DNA from 2 places in the Paenibacillus sp. FSL W8-0919 genome. Region 2 is predicted to be linked to the other one. Evidence: riboswitches for the same ligand, from Rfam matches in the RefSeq annotation. Region 2 holds a riboswitch; the other holds the start of a gene.

Region 1 (10,328 bases), 2.0 Mb from region 2:
TGTGTTTGCGCCGCATGAGCAGCAAATCCCGAAGGGAGAGCGATCCTTGCAGGAAGTCGCACCAAACACGCAAGCAGCCCGCTCATTGTGTTTGCGCCGCATGAGCAGCGAATCCCAAAGGGAGAGCGATCCCCGCTGGAAGCATCGCCAAAAACGCACGCTTTAACTCATTCGTCCCTGCGCCAACATTCCAGCGTTCCCGCAGGGAGAAAGCGCTCCTAGCACCAAAGTACCTGGAAGAAGCGCCGCATCCGTCTCATTTCACAAGCTTGCGGGTGTCCAGAGGGCAGAGCCCTTGGGGCCCTCCCTTGGAAGGGAGGGTTTGGGTGGGTTCGTTAGCTAGCACAGCTTTCGCATTCCTCAATCGTCAGCGCACGGCTGCGCACATAGTACGTTGTCTTGATGCCGGCTTTCCAGGCATGCAGGTGCAGGTCCAGGAATTCCGATGCCCGGATGTCAGGACGAACATACAGGTTGAAGCTTTGCGCCTGGTCCACATGACGTTGACGGGCAGCAGCCATTTTAATGGACCAATGCTGGTCGATCAGGAAGGCTGTTTTGTAATACCAGATTGTTTTTTCAGACAGATCCGGAGCCGGGTTGGCTACTTTATATGTCGTCTTTTCTTCATAAGACAGCAGCTCATACAGCGGGTCGATGCTTGCCGTAGAACCGGCAATGATCGACGTGGAGCCGTTCGGTGCGATCGCGAACATCCACGCGTTGCGGACGCCATTCTCTTGAACTTCCTTCTGCAGCTCGCGCCACTGCTCGGTCGTTACGAATTTACCTTCATGCTCGCCGTCGGTGTAACCGCGGAACGTAAAGTATTCGCCGCTTTCCCAGGCAGAGCCTTTGAATTTCGGATAGTGGCCTTTTTCCTTGGCCAGCTCCATGCTGGACTTCACGAGCAGGTAATTGATGTGTTCGTACAGATTATCATTGTATTCAACCGCTTCGTCGGATTCCCAGCGGATGCCTTCGAGAGCCAGCAGATGATGCAGGCCGAAGGTGCCGAGTCCGACAGCGCGGTACTGGCTGTTCGTATATTGAGCTTGCAGCACTTCGATATTGTTGATGTCGATTACGTTGTCCAGCATGCGAACCTGGATCGGTACGAGCCGCTCCAACACGCCGGCAGGCACTGCACGCGCCAAGTGAATGGAGTTCAGGTTGCAGACAACGAAATCGCCAGGGATTTTCGAAATCACGATCCGGGTTTGGCCGTCTTTGGTGACGAGCTCTTCTTGCTCAACCACGGTTGGCGACTGGTTCTGCATGATTTCCGTGCACAGGTTCGAAGAGTAGATCATGCCGTGTGCGGAGTTCGGGTTCGCACGGTTTACCGTATCGCGGTAGAACATGTACGGAGTTCCGGTCTCCAGCTGGGATTTCATGATCCGCTTCATAATATCGATCGCTTGTACGGTAATGCGCGGCAGGTTCGGATTCGCCAAGGCCTCCGCATATTTCTCGCGGAACGCGCCTTGACCCGGCGTTTGATCGTAGAAGTCCTCAAGACCGAGCGGGCGGCCGTTCTCATCTTTCCAGCCCATGATCTTCTTCACTTCATGCGGGCAGAACAGGCTCCATTCTTCACGGGCTTCAACAGCCTCCATGAACAGGTCAGGCAGACATACGCCGTGGAACACGTCATGCGCTCTCATGCGCTCATCGCCGTTGTTCAGCTTCAGATCAAGGAAGGACAAAATGTCCTTGTGGAACACGTCCAGATAGACCGCAATGGCGCCTTTGCGTGTGCCGAGCTGGTCAACGCTCACCGCCGTGTTGTTCAGCTGGCGGATCCAAGGGATGACGCCGGAGCTGGTGTTCTTGTGGCCGCGGATATCGGAGCCGCGTGCGCGGACCTTGCCGAGGTAGACGCCGATGCCGCCGCCCATTTTGCTAAGACGGGCTACGTCGGTGTTGGAATCGAAGATGCCTTCCAGGGAATCGTCAACGGTGTCGATGAAGCAGCTGGAGAGCTGGCCTGCGACCTTCTTGCCGGCGTTGGACATCGTTGGCGTTGCGGCCGTCATGTACAGATTGCTCATTGCCCAGTACGCTTCCTTAACAAGCTCGAGGCGTTTGTCTTCAGGCTCCTGGTGCATGAGGAACATGGCAATGACCATGTAGCGCTCCTGCGGGAGCTCCATCACGCGCCCGTCGAAATCCGTTGCAAGGTAACGCTCGGCCAGCGTCAAGAGACCGATGTAATCGAACAGCAGGTCGCGGCTTGGATCAATGCACTCGCCAAGCTCCTCGATTTGCTCCTTCGTATAGCAGGTCAGAAGGTCTTCACGATAGATGCCCTTCTGGACGAGCTCCGTAATGAGCGGATAGAAAGCGCCGTATGGCTCTTCCGGATAGGCTTTGTAGCGGCGGTTGTGGGCCGCCTTTTTATATAAAGATGTCAGGAATGAACGAGCCGCCGCAAATTTCCAGTCAGGCTCTTCCTTGGATACGAGCTCAAGCGCGGACATCGTGAAGGCATTGCTGATTTCCTCGCCGGTAACTTGCTCACCGCGGAGTTTGGAATTCACGCCTCGAAGCAGGCGCTCCTTGTCTAGCATGTCCAATCCCTTCAGGATCCGGTCGGCATAGACGGAGAGGCGGATTTCATCGAAGGCAAGCTGACGGTTGTTTGGTTTAACTACGAGCTGGGGCATACAAAAATCCTCGCTTTCTTTGGGGGAAATTGAAAAAAGAACATGAAAAAAACATTTTCTAAAACCTAAGGGCAGGCTTGAAAATGTCCGTGCGCTGTGGATGGTTTGAATAAAGCTGACATAAGCCCATATGCGGGCATGATGTTATGTACAGACGCAAGTTTCACGAACACATCCCTATAACCCCGTAGGTCGGTGTCTGAAGTATACAGGCAGGTCTCCTGACTTAGGCCGTACATATTCGGCGTCTTCCCAAAGTTCGCTTTCGGGGAACTTCAGTGACGTATTGCCAAACTGCCGGCAGCTGCGTATGCATAACAGCCCCGAGGCCTTTACAGTGGCGGGTCCGTGATGGATTTTCACCATGCTTCCCTATTAAGCCGGGCTGCCTGATAGGCTAGCGCGGCACCTGTATACACTATATTTGGTTGTCGTTAATCTAATTTAACCCAATATCTTGTATCTGTAAACCAATTTCTTAAAAATAAACGCAAGGAGAATTATAGCAAACGGACAGGTAATATGCTAGTTGGCCAACCGTCAAAACCGCTCAAGATTCCATGGATTGTGACCAAATGCGACGGTTTTTGCGCGGATTCCGCATCGGTTGCGTTTTGACAACGGATCGTATGACCCATATAAAAATTTGATCTTGGACATACAAGATATTGTGTGTTGACGACTTTGCGAAATTTTGAAAAGACGCCCCGGAATTTGATATGATATCTATATCGGATTCAACCACGGTGTGGATGAATGGAATGCTTCGAGGGAGGTTATTGTGATGGCAATTGCAGAAGTAACGGTCATTCCGATCGGAACGGCAACGACCAGCTTAAGCTCATATGTGGCGGAAATGCAGCGTATATTGAAGCAACAGGAGGGAATTACGTACGAATTGACTTCGATGAGCACGATTATTGAAGGGGAGCTCCCTATGATTTGGCGTGCGATCGAGGCGTTGCACGAGGCGCCGTTCTTGTCAGGGGCTAAGCGGGTATCCACCTCCGTCAAAATCGACGACCGGCGCGACCGGGCATCCTCAAGCAAGCAGAAGATCCAATCGGTGCAGGAGAAATTAGGCGGGTAATGCAATCCCTCCTGTAGGGTGTTTTTTCCATTAATGAGGGGCTTGCATTTTCCCGCCGAAGGAATATAATATATTTTGTTGTTTCAAAAACGAATGACAACTTCAATAAATTTGCTGGTGTAGCTCAGGGGTAGAGCAACGCACTCGTAATGCGTAGGTCGGGGGTTCAATTCCCTTCACCAGCATCCTTAGAAAGTCAATAACGGCGCGGTTTTCCGAGTTTTCGGAGACCGAGTCTTTTTTGTGTTTTTGGCCGATCTTCTACCATTTTTCTACCCTTTAGTCAAGTAAAGTGGGTTTTTCGCCATCAATTAGGGATTCAATATCCTTTTGAAAAATAAATTCTAGACTAACACACAGAAAACTAAGCGGGAACGTAGGTCAACCTGATCACCTGCTCGCCAATGCGATCGCTTGCCACGAGGCGCAGCGGCGGCCGCGGACCGGCGAAGAACGGCTTGCCGTGACCCAGCACGACGGGATGGAGATAGAGTCGATACTCATCAACGAGACCGAGCTCCGTTAGACTGTGCGCCAACTCCGGCCCGGCAACTTCAATATCCCCTTCATGCTGAGCCTTCTTCAGCCCCCGTATGGCCGCTGAGAGGTCGCCCTCGATCAGAGAAGCGTTCGGTCCGACGGACTTTAACGTCCTCGACACCACCCACTTCGGTTTGCTTTGCCACGCAGCTGCGTATTCCCGTTCCTGCGCATCCCATTCAAAAGGGTCTCCGTCCCAATATCGCATAGTCTCGTACATACGGCGCCCGTACAGCATACCCGTCAGACCGCGCACGTCTTCGATGAAATGAAGGAATAGCATGGGGTCGCGCTGAAGTGCCATGTGGTCGACGAACCCGTCCAGAGACTGATTCAACGCGAAAACGATTTTTGCCATGTGATTGACTCTCCTCCCTGTTTTTCTTGCACATTCATCATCAGGATTACACGTTCTATATGCAGCCTCCTCTATGTCTAAAATTTTATCATCCAACGGCATGCCCGGTTTCTCATGGATTGCTAATGTGCACAGCCCGACCGGATACCAACGTTAGCTTAGACGATTCAACCATTTATCCCGATTTACATTGCTGATGTTATATCATTGACTTCAACCATAAAATCCGAATACCCATTAAAAATCCCCGAAGTATTAGCTCACGGGCTTCAGTCTTCTAACAGAACTTCTAACAAATCTTCTAACGGCCAAGAAATACTTCGAGAACCTTAAACGGATTTAGGCGCATAAAAGCCCATAACTAATAGACCTCCGGAACCCTGTAGAACCTTTCCGAAACCTACGGTGTCGCACTTGTAATGCGTAGGTCGGGGGTTCAATTCCGCGTTTTTTTATTTCCTGCAGGGGCGTGATAGTTCGTGAAATGAATTAAATGGTTGATCAGAAATCTATCTCCATGATACATTCGCACATTCTGAACATTATTACCGAAATGTCCAGTCTAAGGGCGTCTATGCTCATAAACTGTACTATTCCAAAATGCGAGGAGGTAAATATCAGTGGGTTACGAAAAACCTTGTTACAACGGCTATGGGAATACAGTAGGTATTGTCCTGGTTTTATTTATTCTCTTGGTTATTATCTTAGGAACTTTTTGGATTTAATCACACAACGGCAAGAAAAACATTGTAAATTTGTTTAGAATTCATTATCTCTGTTGTGATGTCATGTCAAACTCATGGATCATCCCTTTGGTTTGGGGGCGGCGATTTACCGTCCCCATGAAAGCTCTCCTACACGATAGTCAGCTTATTCGGAATGCCAAATACATAAGCAAGAGGCAAAATCATCGACAGAAAGCTTTTTCGACGTTGTTCAGGTTAGTAACTGCTTAAAAAGTAAGAGTATCGTCAATAGACCAGTCGCTTATAAACGCCCAAGCATATATTGAGTTGAACGATTGGTGAAAGGAGGTGTTGTTTTGCCGATTTCCGACTTGTATAAACTTCAACCAAGTGCTCCAGTTACCGTAGATGGACATGAAGAAGAGAGTGTCAATTTAGCACTTCAAGCCTCACCCAACACCTCCGTTGGTGTCGTGCAGGGGACAGTGCTGCTGCCGAATGGAAATCCGATCCCCTTTGCCACAGTACAGTTATATACTTCTCAAGGGGTGCCATTTGAGCATGTTAACAGCAACCCTCAGGGGCAATATATCATACCAGATATTCCAGTAGGCTCTTATTTAATCACTGCTGCTGAACCTGGCTACCTGACACCTGTCCGTATTCCGCTAACAGTTACCCAAGGTCGACCAACACAAGTTTCGATTACTTTACAGCCAAACCCCGCAGCAACGAGAGGAGCATTGTTTGGCATCGTAAGGAACGTTTCGAATAATGAACCTGTGAATAATGCTTTGGTTAGTCTTTTTCAAATCAATGGGGGCACGGTTACTCCGATCGGAACCTTGACATCCAACGCATCCGGACAGTATTTGTTTGCTGAGCTTCCGGACGGTACCTATTTCGTTCAGGCTACCCTAGCCGGATTTTTATCAAGCCAAAGTGCCACTGTAACGATCCAAGGTCCTGAATATGCCCCCCTTGACATCAACCTGACAGTCGATCCGGATGCAAATACAGGGACTGTAAGTGGTATCGTGACAGACCAAGCAACTGGAGCAGCGATACCCAATGCCCTAGTGGCGCTCTATAGGTTAAACGCAGGAGTGGAACAGATCATCCAGATTACGCGTACGAATCAAGGGGGGCTCTACCTATTTGGCGATTTGCCCCCGGGAACCTATCGTGTGAAAGGGACCGTTCAGGTGAATACAGGATGAAGGAGACTAAAATTCTTACAGGCAGTTCTGTTTTTTCAATCGGTGCTGAAGAAAGTAGATGGGTTCCGCTGGCGCTTAAGGGCAAGAATCATTCCGTCCGGCATGGCTTCAGTCCCGTTCGAGTCACGTTTTGTTTGGTTGTCAGAAAAAAACGAACCGTCTATAAGCATCGGTTTCAGCTCTACATTCGCAGCAAAGCAGGTTGCAGAAACACAATAAAATGGAGCAGTAAAAGAGAGCGAAACTCATGCCTAAAATACCGTAGAATATGCCCGGTAGACATCAAACTGGGGGTGTCGGTGAGGAATAATAAACGGGTAAGCCGCAAGAAAACTAAAGCTGTTATATAAAACACATTTTTTAATCATCCGAATAAATTAAAGTGCTAAAGGTGTTCTTCGGCAATTAGAAGAACGTCTTTATTTTTTGTGGCTAGCTTCCATGTGATTTGAGCGTTGAAATGGACGCTCTTTCTATTTGGGGAGGCACCGGTCAGGCAGTGGAAGTACCAAGATAAGCGGGCTTCCGATTTGAAAGGTAACGTTAATAAACGCGCCGCTCCCAAAGGGAACTAAAACGCGACGGGAAACCCCGGCGAAATTTTCCTGTCCCAGCAGGATATCTGATGAGGAATTTTTGTGAATTAGCTCTTTAATTGATTTTTTGTTCTCCAGTAGCATATTGAAACATGCCATCCTCATACGCTCTGATAACATGACAATATCTATGGTTGTCTTGTAGTGTGCTGAAAGGTGGGAGATGGTTTGTCGGATCCTTTTGTAATCAGATCATTAGACGAAATACGTTTTTGGTCACGCATTATGAAAGAACATTCTTTATTTCTTCGACTTGGATTTAGGTGTGAAGATACGCAGTTAATTAATGAGGCTAACCAATTCTATGCAATATTTGAGGATATTGAAAGAAGAGCACATTCATATCAAGCAGATACGGATCCCGAAACCATTAGACAGTTTAATTCAGAAGTCCGCAATGCAGCTTCACACATTTGGGCATTTAAGAGAAAGGTCCTTGGGCTTATACTTAGGTGCCAGCTTCCTGGGGGAAACAATTTTCCCTTGCTTGTCGATCATGTTAGCCGGGAAGCAAATTACTTTAGAAATCGGTTGGAGGAGCTCAATAGCGGGAGACTTGAACCATTGCCTGATGCGATTATTGATGAAAATGTCTTTTTCCTGAAAATAATGGCTGACCATGCAAAATTTATAGGTCATCTGCTTGATCCATCCGAGCGAAAATTAGTGGAACAGGCTAGAGAGTTTAGCCAAGAATTCGATACGTTGATGTTTCAAGCCATCGACTTAAGTTCCATGCGTCCACAATCGCAAACACATCCACTGCTTAGTCAATTTGTTGATGAAAACCGCGTTTCAGTCAAATCCTTGCGAGATTTTAAGAAGACTGCGCGCGATTTGATTGAGCAGTGTCGAATCAAAAGCATCATTCACCCTCTATTAGCAGATCACGTGTTTCGTGAAGCCGAACGATTCTTATTCATACTCGACATGTTCGACCGGTCATTGAGCGGCATGAAGGTAAACAAAAAAGAAATCCTGTTTTAATGTAAGGGAGGCCTTAAGTGATGGAAATACAAGTAACGGGATTTGTTGTTCATTCCGATGACTCCGGTTCCGGACATTCACATCAACTTTTTCTTACATCTTGGGATGGAAGGCCAGTTAACGTTCATGTTCATCCCTTTGAAGGAGATACATCCTTTGATGTTGGACATTACCATCATTACGTGGGTGTAACTGAACCAGCTCCGAGTGGTGTTCCACACGTCCATAACTATCATGCTCAAACATCGTTTAATGACCAGCACAAGCACATGATTAGAGGAACAACGGGTCCTGCCATTCCCTTGGCAGGTGGTGGGCACTATCATTATTTTGAAGGTTATACCACCGTTGATGGCAGAATCCCGCATGCTCATCGATATAGTGGAAATACAGGCAATGAATACGGCTGACCAGTGATTCGGTATAGATGCATTTTGTATGAGGTTGGTTCTAATGATCAGAAAAAGAAAAAGCTTGATTAACGAAAGAAAGCAAACACAGATTTTCCTTTAGGGAAAGTGTTTGCTTTCTTTTTCATTGAAATAACAAGATCGCCCAATCCAGAGCATGTACCATTCATTGAGATGTTTCACGGTTGATATTATGCATGATTGCACTGTAGAGAAAATCGGCTAACTCTTCATTGCCATATTGATTAAAATAGTTTTTGAATCGTGCATCGAATTTGTAAGTATGGGCAATGCAAGCCAGTAACTCTGCATCACAGGTCATGAATTGCATCAGATTATTTTTCCATTCCTCGATTAATCGCTGAACTTCATCGGAGGAAGGATCCTGATCGATACAAGACGCAATTCGTTTGAATATGTCCTTCATGGCTTGAAAGCTTTCCTCTTTATCATCCGGTGACAATTCTTCCAACGATTCATTAAACTCTTTATACGCCTCGGTTTCGCCATAAAAGAATCTCGCCTCATTTGCATACTGCTCTTTCAATGGCAGGACGGAAGTGCCATTGAAGAGCTGCAAATCACTAATATCATTTCCCGAAACGTATTCTTCGAGAGCCGCCATGATCGTTTCTATTCTTTGTTTTCTCAATAATAAGGCTTGACGCTGCTCCTTTAATATTTGATTTTGCTCTTGTCTGGGCAGCTTTAAAATGTCCGCAATTTCTTTCAAGGAAAAATCCAATTCCTTTAGGAACAAAATCGTTTGAAGTTTTTCCAAACTGCTTTGTTCATATAGTCGATACCCTTTTTCCGTCAGATGTGTCGGTTTGAATAAATCAATTCTATCGTAATAATGCAAGGTCCGACTTGTAATGCCTGTAATCTGAACAATATCCTTAACCGCTAATAATGGTTTCTTCATCCCAGAATCCTTTTACTTCGTCCAGTATTTGAGCAGCAGGCGTGATGGTGGCCTCAAAAATCGTTCTTCCTGTTTTTCTTAAATAATATTGGATCAAATAATATCCGCAGGCGTATCCGGCACTATAAGGCATATTGACTGGTTGAGAATTTTGAAGCTTCGCGATCTCGTCACCGTAAAGATACGGAGCAATTTGATCAAACCCCGTTAACTGCAGCTGCTCTCTAAGCACAGGTTTTATGCGCCGGTTAAGCGTTTCTGCGTTTGTTTTCGTTACCCAAGGACCGAGCAATCCTTTCCCAAACATAAACGTAGCATAATTTTCAGCCAATCCTTCACTTACAATGAGCTCGCCCAAATTCACGGTGTGATCCCACTGGATAAATTGGTATCGCACATTATGGTTGCATTCGTGCGCCAGCGCAGCCTTCATTCGAGGCATCGTGTATTCATTTGGCAAGAGCGTACCCCAGATAAACCCGGGAATGCCACCAAAACCGCTATATCCTTCGTTTATGGTTAAGGCACGGTTTTCCGGATTCCCGAGTTGAATGGTAAACAAATAATCGGAAACGGGAAGATTTATATCGTGCTCAACAAATAGATTCAAGCTTTTCTTCACGGCATGCTCACACTCTAACCAAAAGGCTTCGGACGAAATCAGCTCGATCTCTGCCGAAATCTGCGGGCTAATCTGATGAGGGGCTCGATGCATCATACTATTAAACGTAATCACGTCAAAACCGTTGGCCTCTTCAGCTTTAAAAGGGAGCTGTTGAATTTGCCACTGCTTCATAAAGGGAGCCATCATTTCGTTTCTGAATAATTCTAGCTTTTCCTCGGGCGG
Region 2 (10,328 bases):
CCATTGCCGTAAAAGGACTGCGCGATGCCGGCCTTGAGGTGTACGGCCATCTTCGTGCCGGAGACCTTCCGGCTGCCCGCCGCTCGCTGGGCATGATCGTAGGAAGGGACACGGCCCATTTGGATGAGCCGGAAATCGTACGGGGTACGGTGGAGACGGTGGCGGAAAATATCGTCGATGCGGTCATCTCCCCGCTGCTGTATGCCCTCATCGGCGGGGCGCCCTTGGCGATGGCTTACCGGGCGGTGAACACGCTTGATTCGATGGTGGGGTACAAGAATGAGAAATACGAGCATCTTGGCTGGGCATCGGCCCGGCTGGATGATATCGCGAACTGGATTCCCGCCCGGCTGACGGCGGGGCTGGTGGCGATCTCGGCCGCGATGTTCTCCTTGCCTTGGCAGAAGTCCATCGCTACCGTCCGAAGAGATGCGAGGAAACACCCGAGCCCAAACAGCGGATTTCCGGAATCGGCGGTGGCCGGTGCGCTCGGCATTCGCCTTGGCGGGGAAAATTCTTATCAAGGGATCGTTTCGTTCCGGGCATATATGGGAGATCCGGAGCGGGCGCTGAATGCGGAGGACATCCGCATCACGACCCGGCTGCTCCTCGCGGCTTCGGTGATTTTTACCGTGATCGGCACCGCCGTATTGGCGATCGTTATCGCCGCAGGCGGGGGAGCATGGGTATGAGGGAGCCGAAGGATATCGTGAATGCAAACGATGAGGACGTAGGACTGGATGCGATACAAAGCAATAAGGCAATTGACGCAAACGCCGCATTGGAAGCGATCGATGGGGATCAGGCAAAAGCCTTGAACGAAGCGAACGACGTGAATGAGGCGATAGACGCGATTGATGCAAAAGACGCAAAAGACGCAAAAGACGCAAAAGACGCAAAGGACGCAAAGGATGCAAAGGACGTGAAAAATGCACATCCTGCACACTTTGCATACCATACGGAGGATAAGAGGGATATTCAACTACTTGAAAAAGATACGAGTCCGCTGCAGGTTGTCCTGCACCTGGTCCGGCACGGCGTTACGCGGTGGAATCAGGAGCGGCGATACCTTGGCCATGAGGATCAGGGCGTGATCTCCGCGGAGCTGGAACAGCTGGCCCCGCTGGCGCGGCGGCTCCAAGGCCTGCAATGGGCACGCGTATACTGCAGCGACCTGCTCAGATGCAAGCAGACCCTTCGCTATTTGCTGACTGGTGACGAGGTCCATAGCCCGGGTCTAATCGGGAATACGGAAGTTTTGCCAATTCCGGGAGCGGTGTATGACCGCAGGCTGCGCGAGCTTCATTTCGGGGAGTGGGAGGGGAAAACCTACGAGGATTTGAAGAATAACCCGTTATATCGCCGCTGGATTGAGAACCCTGCAGCTGTTACTCCGCCGGGCGGAGAGAGCTGGGAAGCCTTCGCGTCCCGGATTCAGCATTTTTTGGCGGGATTGCACCAAGATCTATGCCGCAGCTTTGAGAATGACGAGAACGGTGAAGCCAGGGGCCGGGATTCCAAAAGAATTCCCGACTTGCTGGTCGTCACGCATGGCGGCGTGATTCGCCAGATCGCGGCGGCTACGGTTCCGGATACCCCTTTTTGGAGCCTGCGCATCCTGCCGGGTGAGGAGCTGAGGCTGAAGCTGGCATGGAACGGACAGAGCTGGCAGGGTAAGATAATGGGCTGACAGCCCTGCCATACCAATGGGCAAGCAGCGTAGGCAATCCATAAGAGGACACATCAATGGAGCGCCAGATCGAGATGCAGTATATGCTGGATGCCCTGCACGCCCATGACCCGGTATCCCCTGTCACGAAAGCCGGCTTGAAGATAGACGTGACGGGCATGCTCATTGCGGGCGTTTACCGCCAGGGCAATCTCGTTCACTCCCGGCAGTCGCGAGCGAATAAATTCGGGCAGCAGGCGCATGGCAGCCTGGCCGTAGCCCCGCCCCTGCTCCTTGTGATCAACGGATAGGGCGCGAAGGAGCACGGCGCTTTGGTTCGGCGTATAACGGGCGATACGTTCCCCGCGATCCAGGACGAAGAAGGCGACGGGCTTATCCGCCGCGAGCAGAACGACCGGCAGCTTGTCCTCCGTGGGCGGATAACCGTGCTTCTTCATCGCATCGTCCGGAAGCAAAGTGAATCTTCGCTGGTGCTCCGGGAGGGAGAATTGACTCAGCGCGGGAAGATGCTCGGGTTCCAGAACGGTCAGACGAAGTCTCTCCGGCTTTTGGTTTGAAGGAATTTTCATCACGGATTCACTCCCCGTTTTCAAAAAGATGTGATTTCAGGCGAATAATGAACGATAACGAGAACTATCAGTACCATTATACTCGAAGAATGGGATAATCCTTTAGTTGTAAGGGCGGGGGTTATCCCCTATAATCGTGTTCAGAGAAATCCAGCTTGGCTATATAAGCATGATTCATATGATTTGCGAGGGTCCTGAACAGGCAGCCGGGTATTGACGGACTGCCATTCGGGTTAATAGGGAAGCCGGTGCAAATCCGGCACGGTCCCGCCACTGTGAAGCAGGAGACTCCTCCTTAATGCCACTGGGCGCTGATGCGCTTGGGAAGGCGGAGAAGTCGTTAGGCCTGTAAGTCAGGAGACCTGCCCTCGGCAATGAATGACGGTCCTTCGAGGAGAGGATTACGTTCACTTGGACCCGTTTTGATCGCGGGAGCGGCAGGAGCTGTGGAGGTACAGCTTTCCGGCAATAAGCCGCTTTGTTGATGATCAATGCTATATGTTCGCAGGTGTCCTGAAGCTGAAACGTAATCCCCGATTCCTTATTCGTCAAGGAATCGGGGATTTTTGCTGGAGAACGAGAAGGCAATGCCGGCCTCCTGTTTCCCGCTCCGGGGAAACACCGGTATTCCTCTTCCTAACGGATAGCAGGGGTACCCGGAGGTTTAGGTCCCGGCGGAACCAGCCGGCTCTCCTTATACATGCGAGGACAGTCGTTTTCATACCCGGTAAGGATCGGAATTGAAGTTGTGAAATATGCAGGCTAGGGTTCTCAATGATGACGTAGGGGGAAACAAGAAAATGAAAGCAATGTTGAAATCATGGTCCGTCTTGATCGTGGCGATGCTGATGGCGCTGTCGCTGATCGCCTGCGGAAACGCCGAGGATGCCGCGCCGAATAGTGCGCCTTCGGAAACGCCTGCCCAGCAGGAGAAGCCGGCTGAACAGCCTGCGGAGGAGCAGGGTGCGCTGAAGACGCAGTATCCGCTCACCGTTAAGGATGCGACCGGAACGGAGGTCACCTTCGAGAAGGCGCCGACCCGTATCGTATCCCTGGCTCCGTCCGAGACGGAAAAGCTGTTTGCCCTCGGGCTGGACGAGGAAATCGTAGGCGTGTCCGATCTGGATGATTATCCGGAAGCCGCGAAATCCAAGCCGAAAATGGGAGGCTTCCAGGTGAATGAAGAGGCTGTAATCGCAGCCGAGGCCGATGTCGTGTTCAGCGCGTCGATGAATGCGGAAAACGCGGAGAAGCTCCGCGGGATGGGCGTGAAATTGTTCGTTAACGATCCGTCCACGATTGAAGAAGTCATGTCTTCCATTACGCTGGTCGGACAAATTACCGACCGTCAGGAAGAAGCGCAGGCTGTGGTCGGGCAGATGCAGCAGGAGCTGGCAAGCGTTACGGAAGCGGTGAAATCCGTGAAGGAAGAGGACAAGAAGAAAGTGTACGTCGAGTTCTCGCCGGGCTGGACCGTCGGCAAAGGCGAGTTCATGGATGAGATGATCACGCTGGCCGGCGGCGTCAACGCAGCCGGGGATACAGAGGGCTGGTTCGAAATTAGCGAGGAGAACATTATTGCGGCGAATCCGGATGTCATTCTGTATTCGAGCAATGTTGTCGACGAAGCCACCAAGAAAACGCTGGACCAGATGATTAAAGAGCGCGACGGTTGGGATCAGATCGAAGCGATCAAGAACGACCGGGTCATTGCGATGGACGATAATCTGCTGAGCCGTCCGGGGCCGCGCGTCACGCAAGGTTTGATTGAAGTGGCCAAAGCCGTTTATCCGGAACTGATGACACCATGAGACAAAAACTGGCGGGTTACGGAACGGCCGGCATTGTCCTGCTGCTGTTGACTTTGATCGTCAGCCTCGGAATCGGCTCGGTCCACCTGCCTGTTAGCGAGATTGGAGCGATGCTGCTGCATCGGCTGCCTTGGCTCGGCGATGCGATCGTCCCCGGCTGGGAGGTATCCTCCGAGCAGATTTTAATGAAGGTGAGGCTCCCGCGCATTCTGCTGGGAATGCTGGTCGGCGCCTCGCTTGCGGTGGCAGGAGCGGCGTTTCAAGGCGTGCTGCGCAATCCGCTGGCTGATCCTTTTACGCTGGGCGTGTCTTCCGGAGCAGCGCTTGGAGCGGCGTCCCTCATTTTTTTCGGGATGGAGTATTCCTTTGCCGGAGGCTACACGCTGCCGCTGGTTGCCTTTCTGACCGGAGCGGGTACGCTGTGGGTCGTTCTGCTGCTGGCACGGGATCAGGGGAAGCTGCCGGTGCACGGACTCATTTTATCCGGGGTCGTAATGCAATCCTTTCTCGGCGCCGTCGTTTCCTTCTTAACGGTGATGTCCAAAGACACGGTGAACCAGATCCTGTTCTGGACGATGGGAAGCTTGAGCATGCGCGGATGGTCCTACGTGGCCATCCTTTTCCCGTATTTTGGGGTAGGGCTTATTTATTTGTGGAGCCGCTCGCGGGCTTTGAATCTGCTGTCGCTCGGCGAAAGGCAGGCTGCCCATACGGGACTGAACGTGGATCGGCTGAAGACCAGCGTTCTGGTCGTAGCTACGCTTCTTGCAGCCGCGGCCGTATCGGTCTCGGGCGTGATCGGATTTGTGGGACTGGTCGTGCCGCATATGATCCGGCTCATGACGGGCTCGGATTATCGTGTCATTATTCCGATATCCGCGCTGGGAGGCGCTATATTCATGGTGTGGTGCGATACGGCGGCACGATCCGTGCTCGCTCCGACTGAAATTCCGCTCGGGGTGGTCACTGCGTTTATTGGCGCTCCATTCTTTGCGTACTTGCTCTACCGGAACAAGAAGCGGCGCAGGGAGGGATTCTCATGATGATCGTTGCCCAAGGGCTGTCGAAGGCCTATGGCCGCACGCAGGTATTGTCGGAGGTCGAGCTTCGGGTCCGAAAAGGCGAATGGTGGGGCATCATCGGGCCGAACGGCAGCGGCAAGTCTACGCTAATGCAGCTGCTGTCCGGTGTGGAGCGGCCTTCCAAGGGAAGTGTTCGGCTTTTGGACCGCGATATCGGAAGCTATAGCCGCAAGGCGCTCGCCCGAATTATTGCCGTGCTCCAGCAGGAGGGACTGGACCCGACTGATTTTACAGTACGGGAAGTGCTCGAGATGGGGCGTTATCCATTCCTGAACTGGCTTGGTCGGGAGGAGCAGGATGCGGCACCCCTGATTGACAGCATCATGGAGAAGCTGGAGCTTCGCGATATTCAGGAGCGGCGTCTTACGGAGCTGAGCGGCGGCCAGCGGCAGCGGGTTGCGCTCGGCAAGGTGATGGTGCAGGAGCCGTCGCTCTTGATGCTGGATGAACCGACGACCTACCTCGATATTCATTACCAGCTTCAATTCATGGAGATGGTGGATGCTTGGAGACAGACGTCGAAAATTACCGTAATCAGCGTCCTGCACGATTTGAATCTGGCCGCGCAGTTTTGCGATAAGCTGCTCGTGCTTCATGAGGGGCGCGTTGCAGGAATGGGGTCACCGGAGGAAGTGCTGACCGAGGCGTATATCAGCCGGATATTCCGGGTCATGCCTTCCGTCGTCAAGCACCCCGAGAACGGCGCGCCGCAGGTGCTGCTCACCGCGAACCGGTCGAGAAAATAAGGACCGGCAAGCCTTGTCCTTGCCCGGAGCGCACGGATTCGGATAAAGTAAAAGCAAGCGAGATAAGTAAAAAGGAGGCTTCGTGCATGAAGGAGCTCATGGACCGATTGACGCGATCGGTTGGAACAATCACCGCGCCCGATGCCCGGGCGCAGGCGGAAGCCGCCGCCTATTTGGACAAGCTGACGAAACCTCCCGGGAGCCTTGGCAAGCTGGAATCGCTGGCGATTCAGCTCGCGGGAATTACGGGGACGATCAAGCCCTCATTCGAGAAAAAGGCCGTCGTGGTCATGGCCGGCGACCATGGGGTGTGCGAGGAGGGCGTCAGCGCCTTCCCGTCGGAAGTAACGCCCCAGATGGTCATGAATTTCCTGAACGGCGGCGCTGCCGTCAATGTATTGGCCCGTCAAGCGGGCGCGGACGTGCTGTGCGTGGATATCGGCGTTGCGGCGGACCTGTCCCATGAACGTCTCCTTTCCCGTAAAATTAATAAAGGAACGAAAAATATTGCAAAAGGGCCTGCGATGACGAGGGCGGAGGCGGAGCAGGCGATTCTGACCGGCGCCGAGGTAGCCGCCGAGCTCTACTCCCATGGAACCCGGGTGTTCGTGACCGGGGAAATGGGGATCGGCAACACGACGCCGAGCGCCGCCGTCTTCGCGATTCTGTCCGGCAAGCCTCCGGCTGAGGTCGTGGGGCGGGGAACCGGCGTTAGCGACGAGCGGCTGATGCATAAGATCCGCGTTGTCGAGCAGGCCATTACGGTCAATGGCCCCCTGGCTGAAGATCCGGTGGATGTGCTGGCCAAGGTCGGCGGGTATGAGATCGGCGGTCTGGCCGGACTCATTCTCGGCGCGGCGGCCAAGGGTTGCCCTGTCGTTATCGACGGCTTCATATCCAGTGCAGCCGCTCTGATCGCTGCGGCGATTTGCCCCGAATCGCGTTCCTATATGATCGCTTCCCATAATTCGAAGGAGCGTGGACATGCCCTGCTGCTGCAAGTGCTGGAACTGTCTCCGATGCTGCATATGGACATGCGTCTTGGCGAAGGAACCGGGGGCGTGTTATGCCTTCATATGATAGAAGCCGCCTGCCGGATTATGAGCGAGATGGCAACCTTCGAAAGCGCGGGAATAAGCGGAGGCGAATTATGAACCCATTAAGCTCGCTCGTAACGGGAGGCGCCCGGAGCGGCAAGAGCTCGTTCGCCGAGAAGCTCTGCATGAAACGGTCGTCCTCGGGCCTTTATATTGCGACGGCTCAGGCGTATGACGATGAAATGAAGGAACGGATTCGGATTCATCAGGACAGGCGCAGCGATGCGGATTATCGCTGGGAGACGGTCGAAGAGCCCGTCGCCTTGCCGGAGCTGCTCGAAACGCTCGGCCAATCGGCATCGGATGCGCCAGCGGTCGTCGTGGATTGCCTGACGCTGTGGCTAACGAACGTGCTGCTTCAGGTCGAGCCGGAAGGAGCTGCGGCTATGGAGGAACGGCTGCAGCTGGATATCGGCAGGCTGGCCCGAGCCGTTCAGACGTATCCCGGAACGGTGATTCTGGTAACGAACGAAGTGGGATCGGGGATCGTCCCCGAGTACCCGCTCGGCCGAATATTCCGCGATTGGGCTGGGATGATGAACCAGCGGCTGGCACGGGTCTGCCATGAAGTATTTCTCGTAACCGCGGGGATTCCGATGGAAATCAAGAGCAGGGAGTATCGAATATGAACAGGATGATGGAAGCGGCTGCGGCCGCTTTTCAATTTTTATCAAGGTTTCCGATCCGGCGGGAGATTCCCTTTACCCCGGAGGTTCAGCAGCGAAGCGTTGTCTTTTATCCGCTGGTAGGGGGCGTGATCGGCCTGACAGTGGCACTGCTGGGGTGGGGATTAAGCTTAGCTCTCCCGGTCTTTCCGGCATCGGTTATCACATTGACCGTCTGGGTGGGGCTGACGGGCGGTCTTCATCTGGACGGATGGATGGACAGCGCGGACGCCCTCCTTAGCCATCGGTCGCGGGAGCGGATGCTCGAGATTATGAAAGACAGCCGGGTTGGGGCAATGGGGGTTATCGCCTGCACGCTGCTTCTGCTGCTGAAGGCTTCGCTGATTCAATCGATTTTTGAGCTGTCGGGCGGGGACTTGAAGCAGGAAGCTCTTCTGCTTGTGCTCGCACCCGTCTGGAGCCGTTGGTTTATGGTGCACGCAATGTACCGCTGGCCTGTAGCAAGAGGCAGCGAAGGGCTGGCTGCATTGTTCAGCGGATTATCCAGCCTGCGGAGGCTGCAGGCCGGCTTGATGGCGGTTCTGGTCACGCTCGGGGTCATCGTCATGCTGGGGCTGGTCACGGATTCAACACATCTTTGGATCACCGGATTAGCGGCACTCGTTCTTGCGCCGTTCCTTACCTGGTTGATTGGAGCGGCCGTGGCAGGACGTATGAGCCGGCGCCTCGGCGGCCTCACGGGAGACACCTACGGCGCATTGAATGAACTGCTTGAAGCAGCCGTTCTGTTATTTGTGGTTCTGCTCCTCCAGCATTGGGGATAGGATAGAAGTAAATGAATTTATCTTGGTAATCCGATCTGTATAATCGAATTGATCGGATGCCGGGAGCACCAATTTCCGATAAGAATCGGGAAGAACGGGTAATGTAATGTTTAGAGTGGGCGGTGAGTTGGAAATGAATACATACTAGCGCACTTATCCCCACAAGGATGGTACAACTTAATCCGAAATGAGAATGGAGGAAGCAAAGGATGGAAACGCTTTGGGTCGTTATCAATGTCCTTGTTTTGATTCTGCTGGTCGGTATTTTGTACTGGATGCAGAAAAAGCATTACTCGTTTACCAAGCGTGTCTTCGCGGGCTTGGGTCTGGGCGTTCTGTTCGGCGTCGTTCTGCAGCTCGTTTACACTTCTGACTCCGATATCGTGGCCGATTCAGCGGATTGGTTCAATTTGGTCGGCTACGGCTACGTCCGGCTGCTGCAGATGATGGTCATTCCGCTGATCATGGTATCGATCATCTCGGCTATCACCAAGCTGAAGGGCGGGCGCAATCTCGGGAAAATGAGCGGGCTCATCATCGCCGTGCTAATGCTGACGACCGCGGTGGCCGCGACCGTCGGGATCACGACCGCGCTGTCCTTTGATCTGTCTGCGGTCAACATTCAGGGCGGAGCGGCAGAGGAGGAGCAGGGCGCACTGCTGCAGGAGCGGCTTGGAGACATCGAGGATCGTACACTGCCGCAGCAGATCCTTGATTTCATACCGAGCAATCCGTTTGAGGATATGACGGGCGCGAGAAGAACGTCCACGATCGCGGTCGTTATTTTCTCGGCCTTCATCGGGATTGCCGTGCTTGGCCTGGACCGGAAAAATAAAGAGCAGGCCGATACGTTCCGCGGCATCATCTCCTCGGTCTATGGGGTTGTCATGCGCATCGTGACGCTTGTGCTTCGCCTGACGCCTTACGGCATTCTCGCGTTGATGGCCAAGACCATCGCGACGACGAATCTGCAGGTTATTTTGAACCTGATTGATTTTGTCTTGGCTTCCTACGTGGCGTTGATTGTCATGTTTATTGTCCATCTTGTGCTGCTCGCCTTGTTCGGCTTCAATCCGTTTACGTATGTGAAAAAGGTCTTCCCGACGCTGACGTTTGCGTTCACCTCGCGCTCCAGCGCGGCGACCATCCCGCTTAACGTCCAGACGCAGAGCAAGAAGCTCGGCGTATCGGAGGGGATCGCGAATCTGTCCGCATCGCTTGGCGCCACGATCGGGCAGAACGGCTGCGCCGGCATTTATCCTGCCATGCTGGCCGTTATGATCGCACCGACCGCCGGCGTTGATCCGACCTCATGGTCCTTCATCCTGACCTTGATCGTCGTCGTCATGATCAGCTCATTCGGTGTCGCCGGCGTCGGGGGCGGGGCTACGTTCGCATCGCTTATCGTTCTCTCCACGATGAACCTGCCGGTAGCGCTGGCGGGACTGCTGATTTCTGTCGAGCCGCTGATCGATATGGGCCGGACGGCGCTGAACGTCAATGATTCCATGACGGCAGGCGTCATTACGGGGAAAGTGATGAATGAAGTGGATAAGGATGTATATAACGATAAAAACATTCAACTAGATATGGTCCAGTAGTAAACGCTCAGGGATTCAACAGCCATCCTGGGATGTCTCGGACCGTGCATCGTGCATAGCGGGAAAAGCAGAGCAGTATCCAAAGTAAAAAAAGGCCATCCGGCAAGGCGAAGATAACGCCTTGCGGATGGCCTTTTTGTCGTATGAAGGGCTATTCGTTCAATAGCTTAGCTAAGGAGCGGACCTGGATTACCCGATGACGGTCAGCTCCTTCGGAAATGTGGTTAGCACCAGGGCGCCGGTCTCGGTAACAAGGACATCGTCCTCGATGCGTACGCCGCC

Evidence for each region. A riboswitch is a leader RNA that binds a small molecule or an ion and turns the genes downstream of it on or off. The one in region 2 is predicted to bind cobalamin.
Region 1: linked by a shared signal. The riboswitch ahead of NST44_RS02270 (ribonucleoside-diphosphate reductase subunit alpha) and the one ahead of NST44_RS11250 (ABC transporter substrate-binding protein) in region 2 are both predicted to bind cobalamin.

Annotation. Positions count from the first base shown of each region.
Region 1 is NZ_JBBOPV010000001.1:534,027-544,354, reverse strand. Features, by position in the region: gene NST44_RS02270 (ribonucleoside-diphosphate reductase subunit alpha) at 336-2,669, opposite strand; cobalamin riboswitch at 2,864-3,097, opposite strand; gene NST44_RS02265 (MTH1187 family thiamine-binding protein) at 3,454-3,759, shown strand; tRNA gene NST44_RS02260 (tRNA-Thr) at 3,873-3,944, shown strand; gene NST44_RS02255 (dihydrofolate reductase family protein) at 4,124-4,657, opposite strand; gene NST44_RS02245 (carboxypeptidase-like regulatory domain-containing protein) at 5,700-6,563, shown strand; gene NST44_RS02240 (DUF2935 domain-containing protein) at 7,328-8,146, shown strand; gene NST44_RS02235 (YmaF family protein) at 8,167-8,556, shown strand; gene NST44_RS02230 (MerR family transcriptional regulator) at 8,723-9,481, opposite strand; gene NST44_RS02225 (DUF2268 domain-containing protein) at 9,456-10,328, opposite strand, start outside.
Region 2 is NZ_JBBOPV010000001.1:2,523,158-2,533,485, forward strand. Features, by position in the region: gene cbiB (adenosylcobinamide-phosphate synthase CbiB) at 1-692, shown strand, start outside; gene NST44_RS11240 (histidine phosphatase family protein) at 689-1,690, shown strand; gene NST44_RS11245 (GNAT family N-acetyltransferase) at 1,744-2,259, opposite strand; cobalamin riboswitch at 2,432-2,643, shown strand; gene NST44_RS11250 (ABC transporter substrate-binding protein) at 3,060-4,070, shown strand; gene NST44_RS11255 (FecCD family ABC transporter permease) at 4,067-5,113, shown strand; gene NST44_RS11260 (ABC transporter ATP-binding protein) at 5,113-5,898, shown strand; gene cobT (nicotinate-nucleotide--dimethylbenzimidazole phosphoribosyltransferase) at 5,985-7,052, shown strand; gene cobU (bifunctional adenosylcobinamide kinase/adenosylcobinamide-phosphate guanylyltransferase) at 7,049-7,624, shown strand; gene cobS (adenosylcobinamide-GDP ribazoletransferase) at 7,621-8,445, shown strand; gene NST44_RS11280 (L-cystine transporter) at 8,655-10,046, shown strand; gene NST44_RS11285 (M24 family metallopeptidase) at 10,236-10,328, opposite strand, start outside.